Regions from separate parts of the Paenibacillus sp. 01T422 genome, predicted to be linked through region 4. Evidence: riboswitches for the same ligand, from Rfam matches in the RefSeq annotation. Region 4 holds a riboswitch; each other region holds the start of a gene.
The links. Region 4 has a riboswitch for cyclic di-AMP ahead of AC1DUA_RS00465 (hypothetical protein). Riboswitches for the same ligand answer to the same signal wherever they lie in the genome.
Positions count from the first base shown of each region.

Region 1 (4,814 bases), on a different contig from region 4:
ATTGATGCCGAGAAAAATAAGAAGGAAACAATCTATGCGCCAGAGTATGCCGTACTAGATCAATGGAGTCCCAAACCAGAGGATTTCACAGTAATGGCAGCGACGGACGCGATTTCTCAGGAATATGCCAAGGTGCAGGGAGAATCGCTTAAGGTGGCTATGAAAAACAAATATAGACGTGATATTCCGTTTAATCCGACGTTCCCTGAGCTGAGCGAGACGTCTACTTCATTCGGCCCATTGTCGGAGGATATTGAAACGAAAGTCATTACAGGCGGTGCCCAATATTCACCGCAATGGGGGATAGAGCAGCTTCGCAAGGAATGGAAACGTCTTGGCGGCGATAACGTTGACAAGTTAGCGCAGGATTGGTATCAGAACAATGTGAAAGGGAAGTAAAATTTCATAGACGGCTAAGCAGCCTCCCGATTCGAACAGGAGTTGGGAGGCTATTTCATACGGATAAGGGAGTGTAATTCACTATGACAATTGATCCGAACAAGATGCTGCTTGAACAGCTTGCGAAATGGCATGAGGAATACACGCCTGAGCTGCGGATGGTTCGCAAGCCTTTTCATACGCCGGGATATCATAGCACGCTGAAAAATGTAGCGTTTACTCATCCCACCTTGGCAGCTTGTGTCTATGCGCTGGGATTGCTGGACAGTCGCCAGCCTCTTCATGTAGAAAAAGCGCAAGGAATACTTGAGCAAGTGATCAGCCTGCAGGATCAGAATCCCGACAATGCTACTTTCGGCATCTGGTCGTGGTTCTACGAGGAGCCGCTCGAAAGGATGGCACCGCCAGACTGGAACTGGGCGGATTTCTGTGGGAAGCGGCTGGTTCTGGCCGAGCAGAGGCATTCCGATATGCTGAGCCCGGGTCTGCGCGAGCAGATTCGGCATTCGCTTTATTGCGCGTGCGACGCCATTATCAAGCGTAATGTAGGTCCGAGCTATACGAACATTGCCATCATGGGCGCCTTCGTTACTTTGCTCACAGGTGAGGTCTATGGCGAAGCAAAATATTTGAATTACGGGCTGGAGAGGTTACGACTCTTTCGTGAGTACACGAAACAGTTGGGAACTTTCCAAGAGTATAACAGCCCGACGTATACGATTGTTGCGATACAGGAATTGTCCAGCATTTATACGGCGACCCAAGTTGCGGAAGCGAAAAAGCTTAGCACGGAGATGCTGGATGTCGCATGGGGGCTGGTTGCTGACCATTACCATGCCCCCAGCAAACAGTGGTCTGGCCCACACAGCCGTGCTTATCATACGATGATGACGCCAGACATTTTATCTTTCGTGCAGATCGCCAGTCACGGTGAGTTGAAATTCATGCCAGATGATCAGCTGAAGTACAATCTGGACTGGTACGGCAACGACATAAGGTGTCCTGCGAAGTACATACCGGCGTTCAAGCGAACAGAGACAGCGGAACTTGTACAGACGATTAGCAAAGACGAGGTTGGCGTTATCGTTAACCAAGCAACTACGTATATGGAAGGGCCCGTTAGTGTAGGAACTTTCAGCAAGGATGTGATGTGGAATCAGCGTCGCAATTTGCTAGCTTATGTGCGCAATGGCAACCATTCGACCTATATTCATTTGCGCCTGCTGAACGAAGGGTACGACTATTCTTCTGTGTTTGCATGGCGCTTGGGCGTACAGGAAGATGAGCTCGATGCTGCGGCTTCAGTCTTACAAGTGGGAGCGAGTGCAGAGGTTCATGCGGAATTCCGTGCTCCTGATCGCTCGGCGCTTCAGTTGACGTTACCGTTCAAGCCTGATGAGAAGATGAAGATGCTGAGACCTCGGCTCTAACAATGCTGACTAATAAGAATGGAGTGATCATAGATGGCTAAAGGATCTACGATTCGTAATGAGTTCCATCCCTTCAACGATACTTATACAGGTCGTGCTATAACCCGATTGACCGCGCCAGAGCAGGTGAATCATCATCCTTATTTTTATTATAAAATGATCACGAACGACAACTGCTCTCTCATTTACGCTAGTGAACGTGAGGGAACTCGTCAGCTTTATCGCATGGATCTAACTGATGGATCTGCGGTGCAATTAACGGAAGGACCGGATATCCACGATTTCAGTTGCAGTCTGACGAGTGATGATAACTATTTGATCTATTGCAGGGATCAACGGATCATGCGATTGGATATGGCCACGCTTGAGGAAGAGGTCCTATACACGTCACCTGCAGGATGGAAATCGAATGCGAATCCTGGTCTTAGCTCAGACGACAAGTATCTCGCCTTGGTCGAAATAAATGAAAAGGATGTCGTACCAAGTAAAGGGGACTGGTCCAACTTCGAGCCTCAATGGGCAGCGCAACCGCACTGCCGAATCGTCTACCTCGATATTGAGCAGCGGACAAGTCACATCGCGCACGAGGAGCTAAACTGCTGGCTTGGGCATCCGCAAATTCGTCCGCATGATCCATCGACCATTTTATTTTGTCATGAAGGTCCTGGGCATCTGATCGATGCCAGACTCTGGCTCGTCCAAAAGGACGGGACGCGGCTGCGCTGCGCCAAGGAACAAACGCATGATGAACTCATCACGCATGAATATTGGCTTGCCGACGGCTCTAGATTTGCCTATGTGTACCGGCATAAGGATGATCTCTATCACGAAAGTATCCGGTTCATGGACTCGGAGACGCTGGAAGAAGAGATCTGGATGAACAGCTCCAAGTATTGCCATTTTATTTCCAATGCCAACCATACGCAGATCGTAGGGGACGGACAATTGCCCGAGCAGCATTTCATTTATTTAGTGGATGTAGCATTGAGGCAAGAAGAGCGGCTGTGCTCCCATGGTACTAGCTGGAAGTCATACGGCAACACACAGGACGCCCACYCGCATCCGACTTTCTCGCCTGATGGCTCGTTTGTTATCTTTACCTCGGATATGGAGGGAGTTCCCAGTATTTATAAAGTGGATTTGGTTACAAGGAATGCATGACTAATGACATAGCATATATAAGAAAATATTACTATTGCTTCTCCTTAAGCATTGGAGTAAATTGATAAAATACGCTTAATTCTTTAGATTAAAGAAGCGGGGGAACCAAGTTTCCTGGGGTGAGTACACATCTATCGTGTTAGGGTTAACTTTCAACCCGAATCCGTCAGCTAACTTCGTCAGCGTAGAAAGAGAAGGATAGAAATATTAATTGGAACCATGCTACTTGAGGTTCTATTCCCTCGCTTCCTTTTTCTCTTCTAGAGAAAATAGGAGGAACTAGACATGCTGCTAAGGAAAGTAACCAATGAGCTGAAGAATCTTTTTCCATGGAAGAGATCTAACAATTCTGCACAACGTCATCATGAGATTCTTCACTTAAAACAGCGTTTGGAAAAATTCGACATTCAATTTCCGAACTTGGCTTACCGACCATCAGACGTAGAAACACAGACTTTAATGGAAATAAGCAAAACGGTCGCTCAGAGCAATGAGCTGCTCGATCAACTAAGCTCAGAAAAGGAATTAGCGGTTGAACAATCGCTAGCCAATCGCGTCGGAACCTCTCCCCAAATTTTGGAGGATCATCACAACTTTATCGTCACCATGGCACATATCCTTAGTGGTCCGTATCCTTGCCTTAGAGAGTACATTAACAGCAATACGATTTAACTATCTCCAATAATAGTGAAGGAGCTTGCCTTGCGGCAGCTCCTTTTTCGTATTTTTAAGTAGTAGAACCCCAAGCATATACACGACCAAAGAAGCGTTTGATAAGTTCAGCAACTTGCTGGCTTTGTTCCTCCAGAACAAAATGCCCTCCGCACAAAAAATGAGTTTCCACACAATTTGATAGTTCTCCGAAGGCAAGAGCTCCTTCCAACGTAAAGATAAAATCATTTTTGCCCCAGGTTATCAGGATAGGAGGTTGATAAGTTCGTAAGTATTGCTGCCAAACAGGGTATTGTGCCACATTGGTCCGATAATCGTAGCCTAATTCCAATTGAATTTGGCTATTACCCGGTCGATCCAAAAATAATTGGTCCATTAAATAACCATCGGGGCTAATCAGATAAGGCTGGCACACGCCAGTTACATATTGCATTTGCGTAAATTCAAAGGTTACTAGCTTGGCAAAAGCTGCTTCGGTTGCAGGATTTCGATCCACCCAAAGTGCTTTGAAAAGATCGAACGGTTTCCCTAATCCGTTGGCACTAACTACGGCATTCTGAATAACGAACCCGAGAATGCGATGCGGATTGCGAACAGCCAGTCTGAAGCCGATTGGTCCCCCATAATCATGGGTGTACAAAATATATTGAGAAATACAGAGAGAATCAATAAGCTTTTCAATCATAATCGATAGATTCTCAAAGGTGTATGAATAGTCTTCTATGGAAGGCATACTGCTATTTCCAAATCCTAGATAATCAGGCGCAATGATATGAAATCGGTCTGCCAGATGAGGAATCAAATCCCTGAACATATGGGATGAGCTTGGAAAACCATGAAGAAGGATGATGGTTGGATGATCCGGACTTCCGGCTTCGCGGAAAAATAGCTCCCAACCATCGATCTTCATTTTTTTATAATAAACCATGATTTCAACTTCCTCTCCAGCGAGTTCATACTAATCCCTAACAAAAATATGTGAATATGACGTATTTAAGTACTTAGGAGCTAGAGGACGTGGTACAATTTAGCCTAGGTAGCTAATTCTTTTTCACCATCATTTAACCGGTATTCATCCAATTGAAAGGGAGAGACCAGACATGAAACAAGAACTACTTAATGAGCAATCGAGAAACCAAACTTCCAGTACTC
Region 1 is NZ_JBFTQB010000749.1:138-4,951, reverse strand. Features, by position in the region: partial or broken gene AC1DUA_RS30475 (type 2 periplasmic-binding domain-containing protein) at 1-399, shown strand, start outside; gene AC1DUA_RS30470 (hypothetical protein) at 483-1,829, shown strand; gene AC1DUA_RS30465 (oligogalacturonate lyase family protein) at 1,863-2,990, shown strand; cyclic di-AMP (ydaO/yuaA leader) riboswitch at 3,053-3,189, shown strand; gene AC1DUA_RS30460 (hypothetical protein) at 3,276-3,662, shown strand; gene AC1DUA_RS30455 (alpha/beta fold hydrolase) at 3,718-4,590, opposite strand; partial or broken gene gudD (glucarate dehydratase) at 4,763-4,814, shown strand, end outside.
Region 1: it holds a riboswitch for cyclic di-AMP, as region 4 does, so the genes downstream of both, AC1DUA_RS30460 (hypothetical protein) here and AC1DUA_RS00465 (hypothetical protein) in region 4, are expected to answer to the same signal.

Region 2 (6,914 bases), on a different contig from region 4:
ATGACAAACAATTTTTCCCTTAAAGTAAGAGACGCCTTCAGCGTTGCCACAGAAGATACAAGCAGGCTCATATTTCTTAAGCATGATACGCTCGCCATCTACATAAATTTCCAGAGCGTCTTTCTCGCCAATTCCTAGTGTACGGCGAAGTTCAATTGGAATCACGACACGCCCCAATTCGTCAACTTTTCTTACAATGCCCGTAGATTTCATCATATATATAAACCCCTTTCGATTTTATAAAAATTTTATCAATATCGTCATGTTTCGACATATCTCTTAAACTAATGATACCAACCATTCCCAAAATAGTCAACCATATTTTCGCTAGTTTGGGCGGGAAGACAATAATTTTTTGAAATCTTATTACAGCTGAAAAGAAGGGGAAAACCAAGTGGCATAAGGATTTGTAAATAATATATTACTATTTGATGAGAGAAAAGGTGGAATTAGCCAATTCATTTCAGAGGGCATAAACAATGAAAAAATGGTATTAGATAATTCGACAAAATACGACATAAATGTCGATAAGATGGTGTGAAATGTCGAAAAGATGTAGAATTTTAATAAAGAGAGGTTGTGATTGAATGAAGGAAGAGAAAGTTTTTAAAGATCCCGTTCATAAATATATTTACGTGCAGGATAACACGATCTGGGATTTGATTAATACGCGAGAGTTTCAGAGGCTGCGCCGCATCCGGCAATTAGGCACCTCATATTTAACTTTCCATGGTGCCGAGCATAGCCGATTCTCCCATTCACTTGGTGTGTACGAAATCACGCGCAAAATCATTTCCCAGTTCGAACGCAATCAATATGAAGATTGGCCGAAGGAAGAGCGTTTGATCTGTCTTTGTGCAGCGCTGTTGCACGATTTGGGGCATGGGCCTTTCTCTCATTCAATTGAGAAGGCTTTCGGAACGCGCCATGAGGATTGGTCTTGCAAAATCGTGCTGGGTGATACGGAAGTCAATCAAGTATTGAGCCGGGTCTCGCCTGATTTCCCCAAAAAAGTGGCGGGTGTCATTTGCAAATCCTATAATGAGGAGATTGTTGTAAGCCTCGTGTCGTCCCAATTAGACGCCGATCGGATGGATTACCTTTTGAGAGATGCGTATTTCACGGGAGTTAATTATGGGACGTTCGATCTGGAACGAATACTTCGTGTTATTCGGCCCTATCGTGGGCATATTGTGGTTAAAGAAAGCGGTATGCATGCTGTAGAAGATTACCTAATGTCACGTTATCAGATGTACTGGCAGGTCTATTTCCATCCGGTGACACGGAGTGCGGAAATTCTGCTGCACAAAATCTTTGCGCGCGCCAAACATCTATATGAAGATAACTACACATTTGGCTTCATGACGGATCCAATCCTGCACCTGATTCAGAATAAGATTTCGCTTGAAGATTATTTGCTTCTGGACGAGTCTGTGATGCAGGCGATGTTGACGTTTTGGATGAGCGAGAAGGATCCTATCCTTGCTGATATGTGCAAACGATTTTTGGACCGTAAACTGTATAAATATAGTACCTTTGATGAGTCAAATCAGCGCATGATTCAGCTAATGGAGAAAGTAATGGCTGAAGTCGGTCTTGATCCGATCTACTACATGGAAATTGATTTCCCGTCAAATCAATCCTATGATGTGTACAGACCAGGTGAGACGGAGGATAATTTGCCGATTCTGCTTTTGGATCATAAGGAAACGTTAACCGAAATTACCCATCGATCAGAGATTGTTCAATCTATTAGCGGTTTTCAAATGGGCAAGCATCATGTCTATTACCCGGAGGAGCTGCTGGAGCGTCTGAATGCTTCTGCGTATCCGGAATTATGGGAGATGCTCGGCGAGCAGGAATAATACATAAGAGGAAGTAAGGAGAAGAACATGTTAACAGACTCACATACACATTTAAATGCGGAACAATTTCAGGAAGATCAAGACGAGGTCATACAACGCGCACGTGATGCAGGTGTTACAAGAATGGTGAATGTTGGTTTTAATCGGGAGACGATTCCTAGTTCAATAGCACTTGCCGAAAAATACGATTTCATCTATTCAACGGTAGGCTGGCACCCCGTGGATGCGATTGATATGAAACCAGGGGATTTGGAATGGATCGAATCGTTGTGTCAACATGACAAAGTGGTGGCTATCGGGGAGATCGGACTGGACTATTATTGGGATAAGTCGCCTAAGGATGTACAGCAGCGGGTCTTTCGCGAGCAAATCAGGTTGGCGCGAAAGCTTCAAATGCCGATTGTGATTCATAATCGAGACGCGCATCAGGATATTTTGACCATTTTAAAAGAAGAGAAAGCTGCTGAAGTCGGGGGAATTATGCATTGTTTCTCGGGGAGCTGGGAGACGGCAAAGCAGTGTCTGGATATGAATTTCCATATTTCCTTCGGGGGGCCTGTGACTTTCAAAAATGCAAGGCAGCCCAAGGAAGTGCTGGCGCAAGTTCCTTTGGACCGTTTGTTAATTGAGACGGATGCTCCATACCTGACCCCACACCCTTACCGCGGCAAGCGCAACGAATCGGCTTATGTTCGGTTGGTAGCCGAAACGGCCGCGGAAATTAAGGGCTTGAGTCTAGAAGAGCTTGCAGAAATAACGACAAACAACGCCATCGCCTTGTTAGGTCTCAAGTAAAGCGTTCTTTGCAAATTTTCGACGAAGCAAGACGCCACAAGTGAGCGAGATAAAGAGGAAACCGATGAGCGGCACAACAAGGTAGATAGGTGAAGAGCGAATCAATAACGGAATCGAAAGCATACATAATTCTAGCAGCAAGGCTGACCAAATGATGAAGGCTAAGGAGCCGGCTTTCAACTGACGGTTAAGTGGGTACATTTCAAGCCAGAAGGTATAGCGGTGTGAACGCTCAAGTGGCGTGAGTTGAACCATGGAAATAACTATAGCGATAAAGAAGATGAGAAGTCGCGCTGTGCTGCTGCTTGAAACTGCGATGGCTAATGTGCCCAGCAAAGATATACGCATGACAATCGCGAATAACTCCGTACGTAGAAATGTTTTCATATATATGTACAGATAGGTGGCATCTTGTTTAAAAGGAATAAATCTTGTGACCCCGCTGATCCAGCTTCGGCGGGTTATTCGCGTTCCCAATTGTGGAACATCCACGAACCAGTTGAAAAAGGAATAGAGCCGTGCCTGCTGCTGCCTTTCCTTCGCAATGAGATAGTCCCAACCGATGTAGTACTTGGATACGTAATGCGTGGCTGTTAACCAAGCCAATGTAAGTACAAGAGCAGCCCCGCTTGCCCAGAGAACGCTGGTCAGAAATTGCAGAGAAATCAGCACGGCTGTTGCTATCCAGCGGAAGCTAACGGAAACCCTTCTCGCACGTTCATGTGTGAATCGGCTCTCTTGCCAGCTAGCCAATAAATGGCCTACCTTCATTAATAGAAGCAAGGCGAGCATCCATAAGAAATGCTGTTCGTCATGACCGAGGCAATGATGATACAAGGGCCATAATACAACCCATGCCAGAAATGTCCAAAATGCTTGCAGCACCAAGCTGTACTTGAATCCGCCACGGAAGTAAGGACCCATCTGATGTTCAATGCGCAGTAAAAACATACGGTCCGCGCTTCTCGCTAATGTACGAATCGGGCTTGAGGATAACAAAGGAACGAGCAGCAAAAGGACGATCCACAGATAAGGATAATCTGTCGGAAGGCGCTGTAGTATTTTTGCATAATAATAGGAAGAAAGGATGACAAGAAATAACAGGAAGCCAAAAAAATTACTGCGCGCTGCATACTGCAAGTAGCCCATGGATTCCTTCATATAATGTTCAAATCTCTTCTGCCATAGGGCACGGGTATCCATGTCCATTGCTTTCATACCAGTTCTCCTTTTACAAGCTTATAAAAGATGTCGTCCAATGACGCTTGCTGGAGCCCCGTTTGGTGACGTAATTCGACTAAATCGCCTTGGGCAACCATATGTCCTTTGTGCAGAACGACATAGTTATCGCAATATTTTTCAATGGTAGACAAAATATGCGAGGATATGAGGAATGACGCGCCACGCCGTTTCATTTTGACCATTAATTCGAGCAATGAGCGGATGGCTAACGGATCGAGTCCGAGAAAAGGCTCATCAATGATATAGAGGGAAGGTTCGATTAAGAACGCGTTCATAATCATGACCTTTTGCTTCATCCCTTTGGATAGATGGCTTGCGAAGGAATTGAGCTTGTCCTGCATGTGGAACTGCTCGAGAAGCGCTTGTGAACGTGCAAGATAGTCATCTTTCGTTAAGCCGTAGGCCATGGCGGTTAATTCCAGATGTTCGCGAATGGTAAGCTCTTCATATAGCTCTGGACTTTCGGGTACATAAGCATAAGTGGCACGGTAAGGCAGCGGATCTTCGGCTAGTGTCAAACCGTTAATTTTGACTGAACCCCTTTGTGGTTGAAGCAGTCCAAGGATGTTCTTGATGGTCGTACTTTTTCCTGCGCCATTCAGTCCGATCAATCCCATCATTTCACCCTGACGGATTGAAAATGTGAGGTCGTGAAGAACGGGTTTATTTGGTAAATATCCCCCGAATAAAGAGTCGACTTGTAATATGAGCCCCATCTCAGTGCCTCCCTAAATATCTATTTATTGGAATTTATACATCGGTTTCATACCTGATAATTATAAACAAATTTAGTTTAGAAGCCTAGTTTAAGAGCGAAAACACGAAGAAACTTAGTATACGTACGTTATAGTGAGATAAATGTAGATAAAAAGTGGTTTTATTTCGAAAATAAGCTATTTTTAATTGATTTAGCCCTTTTTAGTAGGTGTCAATCCCTTTACAGGCAGAGATTAACAGCGTAATATACTTTTCATAATAACTTAATAACCAATTTGCCATTTTTCCATTCGCTGAGTTCCAATTATGGGAACGGGGGAACCACTGTTAACTTTATAAAGCGGCATCGCTGAGGAAGTAAACAGAGTGAGTAACAGGGGTGAATCTTGGACGTTTAACGGAAGTTTACGTCTGAGTAGGGCGACTCTCACGTCCGAATCCGTCAGCTAACCTCGTAAGCGTAAGAGAGGTAACGATTGTCGTTCGTGCTATTTGTGTATTTTTACTATGCAAACTAAGCCAGCGAGAAGAGTCCTCTTCTTGCTGGCTTTTTGTCCCCATAAGGACTTTTAACTGTTTCGGACGATTAATCATAGCCCGGAATTCATAGGATGATGAATAGCAAAGCGGGGTGGGACGACCAGAATGCAGCCGTTTCTAAGCAGCTGCTGATGGACGACACGTTAAGTTAAATTAAAAACCTTAGTCGCGTCAAATTTAATCATGCTGTAACCTGGCGGCGAGGCTTTGAAGGAGGACCGAAGAAGTGGGCAGTATCTCTTTTAGCGAGACCCATGTAAAACGATCATCCAGCATGTCCTTCGCATTGCGATGGAAGCATGAAAACTTGCGTTTGATTTTAAGCCTGGCTATAATCTCAATCGCAATGACTTTCATGTTTTTGGTGTTGTTGTACGGTACGGCTACCAAGAGCGTATCCGTGGTTGTGAATGGACAAGAAACCGTTGTGCATACGAAGCAATGGGTCCTGCAACGCCTACTGGATGAACAAGCCATAACGATTGGTGAACACGATGAAATATCTGCAGACCCTACAGCTACTATCAAGGGCGGGGACAAATTCGTCATCGAACACGCTTCTCCAATTCAATTGACTGCTGATGGAAAGACCACCACTGTTTACACAACTGCAAGAACGGTTGAAAGTGCATTGCAACGTTTACATATTGCACTTGGGGAGCACGATAAGCTGACTCCCGAACCGACATCCTCTTTAGGCACAGGCGATGAAATCAAAATCGTCCGTGTAAAAAAAGAGACGGAAGAAGTAACAGAGCCGATCGCATTCGACACGGAGAAGAAAAGTGATGCATCGCTGCTTAAGGGTAAAGAGCAGGTCGTTCAAGAAGGTAAAGAGGGCGTACTTCTGAAAAAGAAAGAAAAGACTTACGAAGATGGCGTGTTAGTCGCAGAAGCTGTTGTAGGTCAAGAAGTACAGGAACAAAGTGTTAAAAAAGTAGTGTCAATTGGCACGAAGAATCCCGTTGTTGTTCTTTCGGCATCATCCCCTAGCGTGGATGAGGTTTCTAAGAATGGTGTAACATTCGGGTATAAACAAATTCTGAAGAATGTGAAGCTCACGGCTTACTCAGCGGGAGCCGATTCAACAGGCAAATCCGAAGGTACTCCTGGGTATGGTAAGACGTATACAGGAACTACGGTTACTGAGGGCAGAACGATTGCGGTTGATCCGAAAGTTATCCCACTAGGATGGTGGGTTTACATTGAGGGCGTCGGCTTCCGTCGTGCTGAAGATATCGGTAGTGGTGTGAAAGGTCAAATGATCGACGTCTATTTCGAAGATCATGGCTACGCCAATAAATTCGGAACGAAACAAGGGTACACGGTCTATGTCGTAGGACCGAAAAAGCCGTCTGAAAATTAACGTGTAAACGTCTGTTTCAGCGGGAACAATGTCAATATACGTTGCCAGGCAAGCAGCCTGGGCGAAAGAAGAGGGAACCCCTCTTCTTTTTCTGCGTACTGGGAAGGGAACCGATTATGATTAAAGAAGTCATTGTCGTTGAAGGCAAGGACGATACGGCAGCTATTCGCCGAGCCGTCGAGGCGGATACGATAGAGACAGGCGGCTCTGCCATCGGGCAAGCCGTATTGAAGCGCATAGCCCTCGCGCAACAGCGCAGGGGCGTCATTATATTCACGGATCCGGATCACGCAGGTGAGCGGATACGGAAGATTGTGGCAGCCAAGGTACCAGGCTGCAAACATGCCTTTATCACGCAGGCGCAGGCCGAGTATAAAGGCGACATTGGT
Region 2 is NZ_JBFTQB010000125.1:2,772-9,685, reverse strand. Features, by position in the region: gene AC1DUA_RS09730 (AbrB/MazE/SpoVT family DNA-binding domain-containing protein) at 1-216, opposite strand, end outside; gene AC1DUA_RS09725 (HD domain-containing protein) at 588-1,865, shown strand; gene AC1DUA_RS09720 (TatD family hydrolase) at 1,893-2,660, shown strand; gene AC1DUA_RS09715 (ABC transporter permease) at 2,646-3,878, opposite strand; gene AC1DUA_RS09710 (ABC transporter ATP-binding protein) at 3,875-4,618, opposite strand; cyclic di-AMP (ydaO/yuaA leader) riboswitch at 4,901-5,095, shown strand; gene AC1DUA_RS09705 (ubiquitin-like domain-containing protein) at 5,386-6,525, shown strand; gene rnmV (ribonuclease M5) at 6,642-6,914, shown strand, end outside.
Region 2: it holds a riboswitch for cyclic di-AMP, as region 4 does, so the genes downstream of both, AC1DUA_RS09705 (ubiquitin-like domain-containing protein) here and AC1DUA_RS00465 (hypothetical protein) in region 4, are expected to answer to the same signal.

Region 3 (2,917 bases), on a different contig from region 4:
ATCTCGGCATTATTCAATTCCTGCAAGCTATTTTCGGGTGGGTGGCCTGGTAGGCGCCCACTCTTCAGAAAACAACGCTTAGGAGGGACACCTGTGACAACTTATCTCAAATCCGGCCTCAGGGCGGCTCTGCAGCAACCCTTCGCCACGATTGTCTTATTCATCTACCAGATGTGCTGGGGGATGCTGCTGTATAAGCTTGTACAAGGGGTCCTTGTCCCCCTCATGCATCGCTTTCCCGGCGGCGATCAGCCGAAAGAAGCGCTCCAGCTTTTTCTCGCCGAAAGTCAGTTCCAGCTATTCAAAACGGATCTTAGCCATTCCTACTTGTGGTGGCTGGCTATCCTGCTCCTAGCTCGCATGCTGCTTACCCCGATGCTGAACAGCGGCGTCTACTATTCGCTCACGCATTCGGATCAAAATGCCGGCTATCGCTTCGTCCGCGGCATCAAGGAACTCACACTTCCCTTCTTCGCCGCGTATATAATCCGAATCGCCATGTCTCTGCTGCCTCTCATCTGGGTGCTGCCCAAAGCGCAGAAGGTGCTTGCTCACAGCTCATCTTATGAGCAGGCCTCCCTCGACTTACTGCCTTGGCTAATGGGGATGCTGGTTTATGGCTTTCTGCTGCATCTACTTTTTATGTACGTCCAGTTCGCGATTGCGGCGCATCTCGGCATTGTATCCACAGTCATCACGTTCATCCGGTATTCGCTGCCGATTATCGGCCTTTCCCTGATCCTTTTAATTAGTTCAGGACTTTTGGCAGGGATTACGGTCACATCGACCTATATCTGGGCAGGACTGGTAGCGCTAATCATTTATCAGCTTTTCCCGCTCTTCCATATTTTCATGCAAATGTGGTCCATTACCTCGCAATTTCAGCTTCTTTCCGCCAAAATGAGTCGTTAAAACAAAATAAATAAAACCATAATTGGTTTAGATTTGTTCAATCCCCTTGCAAAAGGGGATTTTTTTGTCTGTAAAGCGAACCTTTACACATTTTTTCAGACCAAATTGCACGAAAAAGGAGGAATTTCGATGTTTATGACGAATTAAAGAGACTAGCATTAAAAAACCAAATATTTCATGCCGAATTCCTCATTTCTTGGGGAAACGGGGGAACCACACCGGGTGAATTGATCTTGCAAGACAGGGATCATAGGGAACCTTCAACCGAACCCTCCAGCTAACCTCGTAGGCACCGGAAGGAGACAAGCAGTTGAAAAAGGTTGTTGCTCTTCTTTTTAGTCTTGTTTTGTTTTTGAGTGTAGCTTTAGGGAGTGTGTCTGCGTCAGAATCCACATTGGACTCAACGGTTGACGAATTGATTGGAACACCGTACCGCGATGCGGGAACGACAACAAGAGGCTTTGATTGCTCTGGTTTCACATCGTACGTGTTCAATAAATTCGGCATTGACCTTCCTCATAGTTCAGCAGCTCAAAATAAAGAGGGCTACTGGATCGACAAAAGTGATCTTCGTAAAGGTGATCTTGTGTTCTTCGACACAGGGGGCAAAGGCATTTCTCACGTTGGTATCTACCTTGGAAATGGTGAATTCATTCACTCTGCATCCAATGAAGGTATCGTGAAAAACAAGCTAAGCGAATCCTATTATGCGAAAAGGTATGTATCCGCTAGACGTGTTCTGTGGGATGATATCTACAATCAACTAACTGCTGAATCCAAGTAATTTTCTTGTTCAACATGAATAAAGCCCAGACAAGCGTTAGCTCGAATGAGCCGCTTTTCAGGGCTTTTATTCTTTTTTTGAAATGATGCAACTTGACATAGCATGTTAGCCGTCCTATAATTACGGCATCATGTTTCTAGGGTTCCGCGGCGCTGCAGCGCCGGTCTGGTCCGAGAGAAAACACGCAGCGGATACGCTGTGATCACGGAGGGGAAAAAGCCCGGGAGTCTTATCGCATTAGCGATATTGCTTCCAGGCTTTTTCTTTTTGCCGCGATCTAATGGGCATCTTAGCATACTTTTGAAGGAGTGATTCACAGATGGCATGGTTATATCTAGTCATTGCAGGTGTTTTTGAAGTCGTATGGGCGATCTCATTGAAGTTCTCCAATGGTTTCACACGACTGGTTCCATCCAGCATCACCATTGTCGGCATGATTATCAGCTTTTATTTTCTCGCAGCAGCTACGAAAACTCTTCCTATCGGCACAGCCTACGCGGCTTGGACGGGAATTGGCGCTGTAGGTGCAATTATTATCGGCACCCTATTTCTGAATGAGCCTATTAGTTTACTGCGTATTCTATTCATGATCCTTATTCTGGTCGGCGTTCTCGGCCTTAAGTTCACATCCGGGCACTAAGCTTACGCCCACTCACTCCGGCCGATGATTCCTAAGCCACCATGTAGCTGACATACCAGAAGGAACTGCCGACAAATATCCGCAGATTCTCCGCCAGCGGTTTAAAGATCTCTTGGATTCCGCAATTTGCAGCACCTCTGGTCGAACGTCCACACCAACGATGTGTTTGGCCGTTGCCGCCATGAACTGTGTCCAATATCCAGTACCGCAAGCCACCTCCAGAACGCGGCTCCCAGTCACCTGCCTCTTCACGATATCCGCCAGCATCGCAAGTTCTTGCTGATACTCCGCATCCTCACGAGCATAAATCCGTTCATATTCAGCCGCTCGCGCGCCGTAGTAATCCTGCATGCCCTCTTTCTCTTCACGCAAAAGCCGCTGCCGATCCTTCACCTCGGGAACGATCCGTTGTTTAGCTGCCAATAAGTCGGCAAAAATAGCTCCGCCATGCGAATCATAATTCGCGAGTAGGCCATGCGTCGCCATCACAATAAGCTGCGTCATAGACAAGCCTGTTTCCTCCGCCATGCGCTCCAAATCTGCTTTCACTTTCTCAGGTAAGTAGACGGAAAGCCTCTTGG
Region 3 is NZ_JBFTQB010000234.1:181-3,097, reverse strand. Features, by position in the region: gene AC1DUA_RS15050 (M1 family metallopeptidase) at 1-53, shown strand, start outside; gene AC1DUA_RS15045 (hypothetical protein) at 94-912, shown strand; cyclic di-AMP (ydaO/yuaA leader) riboswitch at 1,081-1,219, shown strand; gene AC1DUA_RS15040 (C40 family peptidase) at 1,223-1,696, shown strand; guanidine-I (ykkC/yxkD leader) riboswitch at 1,823-1,925, shown strand; gene sugE (quaternary ammonium compound efflux SMR transporter SugE) at 2,016-2,336, shown strand; gene AC1DUA_RS15030 (methyltransferase domain-containing protein) at 2,349-2,917, opposite strand, start outside.
Region 3: it holds a riboswitch for cyclic di-AMP, as region 4 does, so the genes downstream of both, AC1DUA_RS15040 (C40 family peptidase) here and AC1DUA_RS00465 (hypothetical protein) in region 4, are expected to answer to the same signal.

Region 4 (4,378 bases):
TATGCTTAATCGATTCCAAAGAAGCAACTAAACCGCGAGTAATCGTTTGTTCAGCCCCTTCAATCGTTGTCGCTTGAACTGCTCCCAGCAGGGTTTGCGGAACACCTTGAAAGACTAAAATTAAAGCGACAATGAAGCTAAGCGGCAGAAATACGCGAGTAATCGCTCTAGTCATATCCACGTAGAAGTTTCCGAGATTATCTTGACGGCCAACTAATCCACGGATGAAAGCCACAGCTACTGCGAACCCGGTTGCCGCCGACGTAAACATCGGGAACGTAATGGCTACCATCTGAGAGAAGTAGGATAGTGTGTTTTCACCACTATAAGCTTGCCAGTTCGTATTCGTAATAAAGGAAATAGCTGTATTAAAAGCGATTGTGGGAGATACGTTACCGATCCCATCGGGATTAAGCGGTAGATACTTTTGAAGCCGAAACACAGCGTACATCAGGATCATCATGACAAAGTTGACAATTAATACAGCTCCTAAGTACTTCTTCCACCCCATCGCTTCTTCTTCTTTAACACCCATTAAGCGATAGGACACTCGCTCGAAGGGACCAAACACACGATCCAGGCCACTCTTTTCATAACCAAATACTTTCACCAAGTAACTACCCACTGGCTTCACCAAAAGCATGATAATCACCAGCGTGATGACTACTTGCAACAATCCCATACCCATAGTAGGTTCTCCCCCTGCTTACATAAGTTCTAATCTATCCATTAAAATTTCTCGGGCTTTACTAAAACAAAACCGAGATACACCATGATAGCTAGCGCAATTAGTCCAATTACAATCATTTGGTTGCCTCCTATAAGTTTTCATTCAAAAACTTGCATCGAAAGCATCAGCTTACGCTTTTTCACAAAATTTCATAAATCCCCAGAACCCGAGGAAAGTTAATGCCATTAATAAAATCATCGTCACATCGTTGTACATAACGCACCTCCTTCAAATCAGACAGAACCTAATTTATTTGTTTGTAATAGAGATGATAATAGAAATTTCACATCACCGTTTTTAGAATAAATAACATAGTCAGCGCCTAACACTTTGTAAATCAATCTGGGATTTACGCTTTGGGTTATCACATAGATAGGCCCTGAAGTCCAACTGCGGCATATTTGAATATAGCGGCAGCATAACGTCAAGCTCTCTTCGAACAAAATAATGCTTCCGATCGGATAATCGGGAATGATAGGGGTAGATTTACCCGGTACCGATGTATCCACTTGGATGATTTTATTCATTCCCTGCCCTTCTAGCTTGAGTTTTTCCATCTTATTGTTGGTTAATGCAATATAAGGGAAGCCACTCAACTTTATTTGCTTCATAAAGTCCTCGCCAGCCTTGGTCGGCGCAGCTATCAGCAGCAAATCGCTTTGCATGACGTTCATCGCTTCCTTTCCTGACTCATTGTAACGCCGAACTGTATAAAAATGAGGTAAAGAATCTATAGCGTGCATATAAAAAAAGCATAAAAATGCCTGCTTAGAAAGAGACATAAGCCTCTGAATGGTCAAAGATATAGGACCTATTCGATAGAACATCCAGCTCTTTTTTGCCTATTGATCGATGTTGAAGCTTATCAGACAAGTCCGTTAATGCCGACTCCATGACATGAGTCCTTGTTTCCCCCCATGCCTCTTTCTTCTGAAGGACATATTCCAAACCGTCCTCAAGGGAAAGCCCTTTGAGCTTCTGAAAGACAACAGCCCATTGAACGAGATCCCCCTTCAGGTTGCCGCAAGGAATTGCATAATCCCCTAACCCACATGTCCCCAGACTTGTTGAGATGGAAAGGATACCACAATGGCAGTCGCGGCCATGCCCAGGCAGCAATTTGTCGGATAACTCATCATCAAAGCGGTAGCATTCAATTCGGGTAATCTTGCATTCGGGAACCATTACTAGATTCACTCTCCTCATTTTTTGGACAACAAAAAGAAGCCTGTGAGCAGAGACTCTCTGCTCTCGGGCTTCATGGCAGCTTGTAGATACGAGCTGTGATTAGCACGATAGAACGTTGGCTCTCTCCCAATTCGCCTACGAGGTTAGCTGTCGGATTCGGGCTTGGAAGCGCCCTACCTTGGCAAGCTGGAGCTTGCCTTGGATTCACCCCACGAAGACGTTGATCCACTGTCGTCCTCTATTGGTTCCCCCGTTCCCCTTGCGGGGACTCAGCGTTATCAACTTGTGTGAAGTTGATGCTCTGAATCTTACGCCCTGGAGCTCAGCCTGTAAAACGTACCGCGACCTCTTTAATGGCATAATGACTAATGGGTGCGCTTCCAATTAATCAAAGCATGCATTATCGCTATCCAAGCTTCGCTTTTCTTCCATTTACGCCATTTTTATCGTTTTTTTATAGGTTACCCCCCTTTTATTTACCCCATTTTTATTACTCCCACCCTTACAATTGAAGAGCAGAACACACACATTATTTCTGACAGGTCTTACGTGCAAAGGAGAAATGACGATGGCTACCGCTCCCCGTTATTATTTAGGGTTAATCCCCGATGCGTTAAATCCGATCCGCTTAACTTACGAGTGGTTCGGTGTCTTATGGCTAGAAGAGGCTAACCGCTTCCCTGTTATTGCCGGGTACTGGTTCTGTAAGGAGAAGACAGAAATTATTCAAAAAGCGCAGCAAGCTGGTTATGCCAAATGGACTGAAATCTCCGAGCATTACGTGATCATGAACATGTATAGGTCTATACGTAATAAACAAAAGGAGCAAGATTGGGAGAAACGATCAAGGTTATCTATCCGCATGAATTTCACGGCGCCTTGGAAGAATGTTCCCTCTGGACTCTATGTTATTAAATCAAGAGAGACCTTTCCGCTGCATGCTTCTGCCATATGTAAAAAAAGGTTTTTCCTTTGGTTGGAGCATGCAGCCGTATGTGAAACTAAGCAGGAACTACAAGCGTTCATCCGACGGGTGCAGAGAGAGCACCACTTTGGGAAAACAATCAAAACAGGGAGCCCTACGATGTAGGGCAACCGCACCATCCCAGAAATTAAAAAGACACCGTCCTCATGGACGATGTCTACCTCTACCTCTACCTCTACCTCATCCTCCGTCAACGACGAACGAGCTCCATCTCCACTTGCCGATATCTCGATTGCAATCCCTATGTTGTACTTTGTGCAATATTATAACCGCATTTAGCCCTCCGCACTCCCCTATATTGTACTTAGTACAACATAACGGGCTATAAACCGCTCTCTTCGGGCAACAGCGCCAAAATGAGTGTACTTTGTGCAACGAGGGCTGCGATTGCAACCAAAAGACCGCTCTCCTATTGCACAAAGTGCAACGAAGCATCCCATGGCACCACGGGATGACCCGTGGTAGCCCCTAAACTCATTCTTATATGTTAAAAAAGCACAGAAATAGCGCATTACCGCCGATTCCTGTACTTTAATAACATCTACTTCTTCAAATGATACGGCACCGTCGTCACGATGAGATCCCGCCTATATAGCAGAAACGCGCGGATCAGCAAGCTCGACTGATTATGGAGAATGTGCTGCCAGTTCCGTTTGGGAATAAACTGCGGAATTAAGACCGTTACCCGGAAGTTCGACTCATTCGCCTTATGTTCCACGGTATCGATGAATTTCGTCAACGGTTGAATGATGCTTCGGTAGTGAGAATGCAGCGTGACTAACCGCACATCCGGCTGCCAACACTCCCATTTCTCTTGGAACTGCTTCTCGGCTTCCCGATCAAAGGCCACATACACAGCAATGATCTGGTCCGGCGCCAGCGATTTGGCGTAATTCATCGAATTTTCCACGACATGTGTAATTCCCGCGACAGGTATGATCATCACATTGCCTTTGATCTCGACGGAAGGCTCACATGTCGTGATTCGGAGCTGCTCACCGACAGCCTCATAGTGCTTTTTGATTTTATGGAACGTATAAACAATCAAGGGGAGGAAGATAAACACAGGCCATACCTGCCCCAGCTTGGTGATAAAAAAGATCAGCATTACGGTAAAGCTAATCAACGCGCCAATCAAATTGATCGTTAGTTTAACGATCCAGCCCTTGGGCTTTTCGCGTACCCACTTCACCAGCATCCCGGTTTGCGCGAGCGTAAAGGGGATAAATACACCAACGGCATACAGCGGAATGAGATGTTCCGTCCTGCCTTTGAAAGCGATAATCAAGATGATTGACATGACCGCCAGAAAAATGATCCCGTTCGAGTACCCTAATCGATCCCCTCTGATCGTAAACATTCTAGCGATATATTTGTCCCTGGCCAAATTAACAGCGAGCAACGGAAAGGCCGAATACCCAGTATTCGCGGCAAGCACAAGGATCATTGCGGTGGTGCCTTGGATGATATAGTAC
Region 4 is NZ_JBFTQB010000004.1:2,921-7,298, reverse strand. Features, by position in the region: gene kdpA (potassium-transporting ATPase subunit KdpA) at 1-682, opposite strand, end outside; gene AC1DUA_RS00475 (potassium-transporting ATPase subunit F) at 730-807, opposite strand; gene AC1DUA_RS00470 (hypothetical protein) at 964-1,404, opposite strand; gene AC1DUA_RS00465 (hypothetical protein) at 1,499-1,915, opposite strand; cyclic di-AMP (ydaO/yuaA leader) riboswitch at 2,035-2,203, opposite strand; gene AC1DUA_RS00460 (hypothetical protein) at 2,487-3,008, shown strand; gene AC1DUA_RS00455 (APC family permease) at 3,445-4,378, opposite strand, start outside.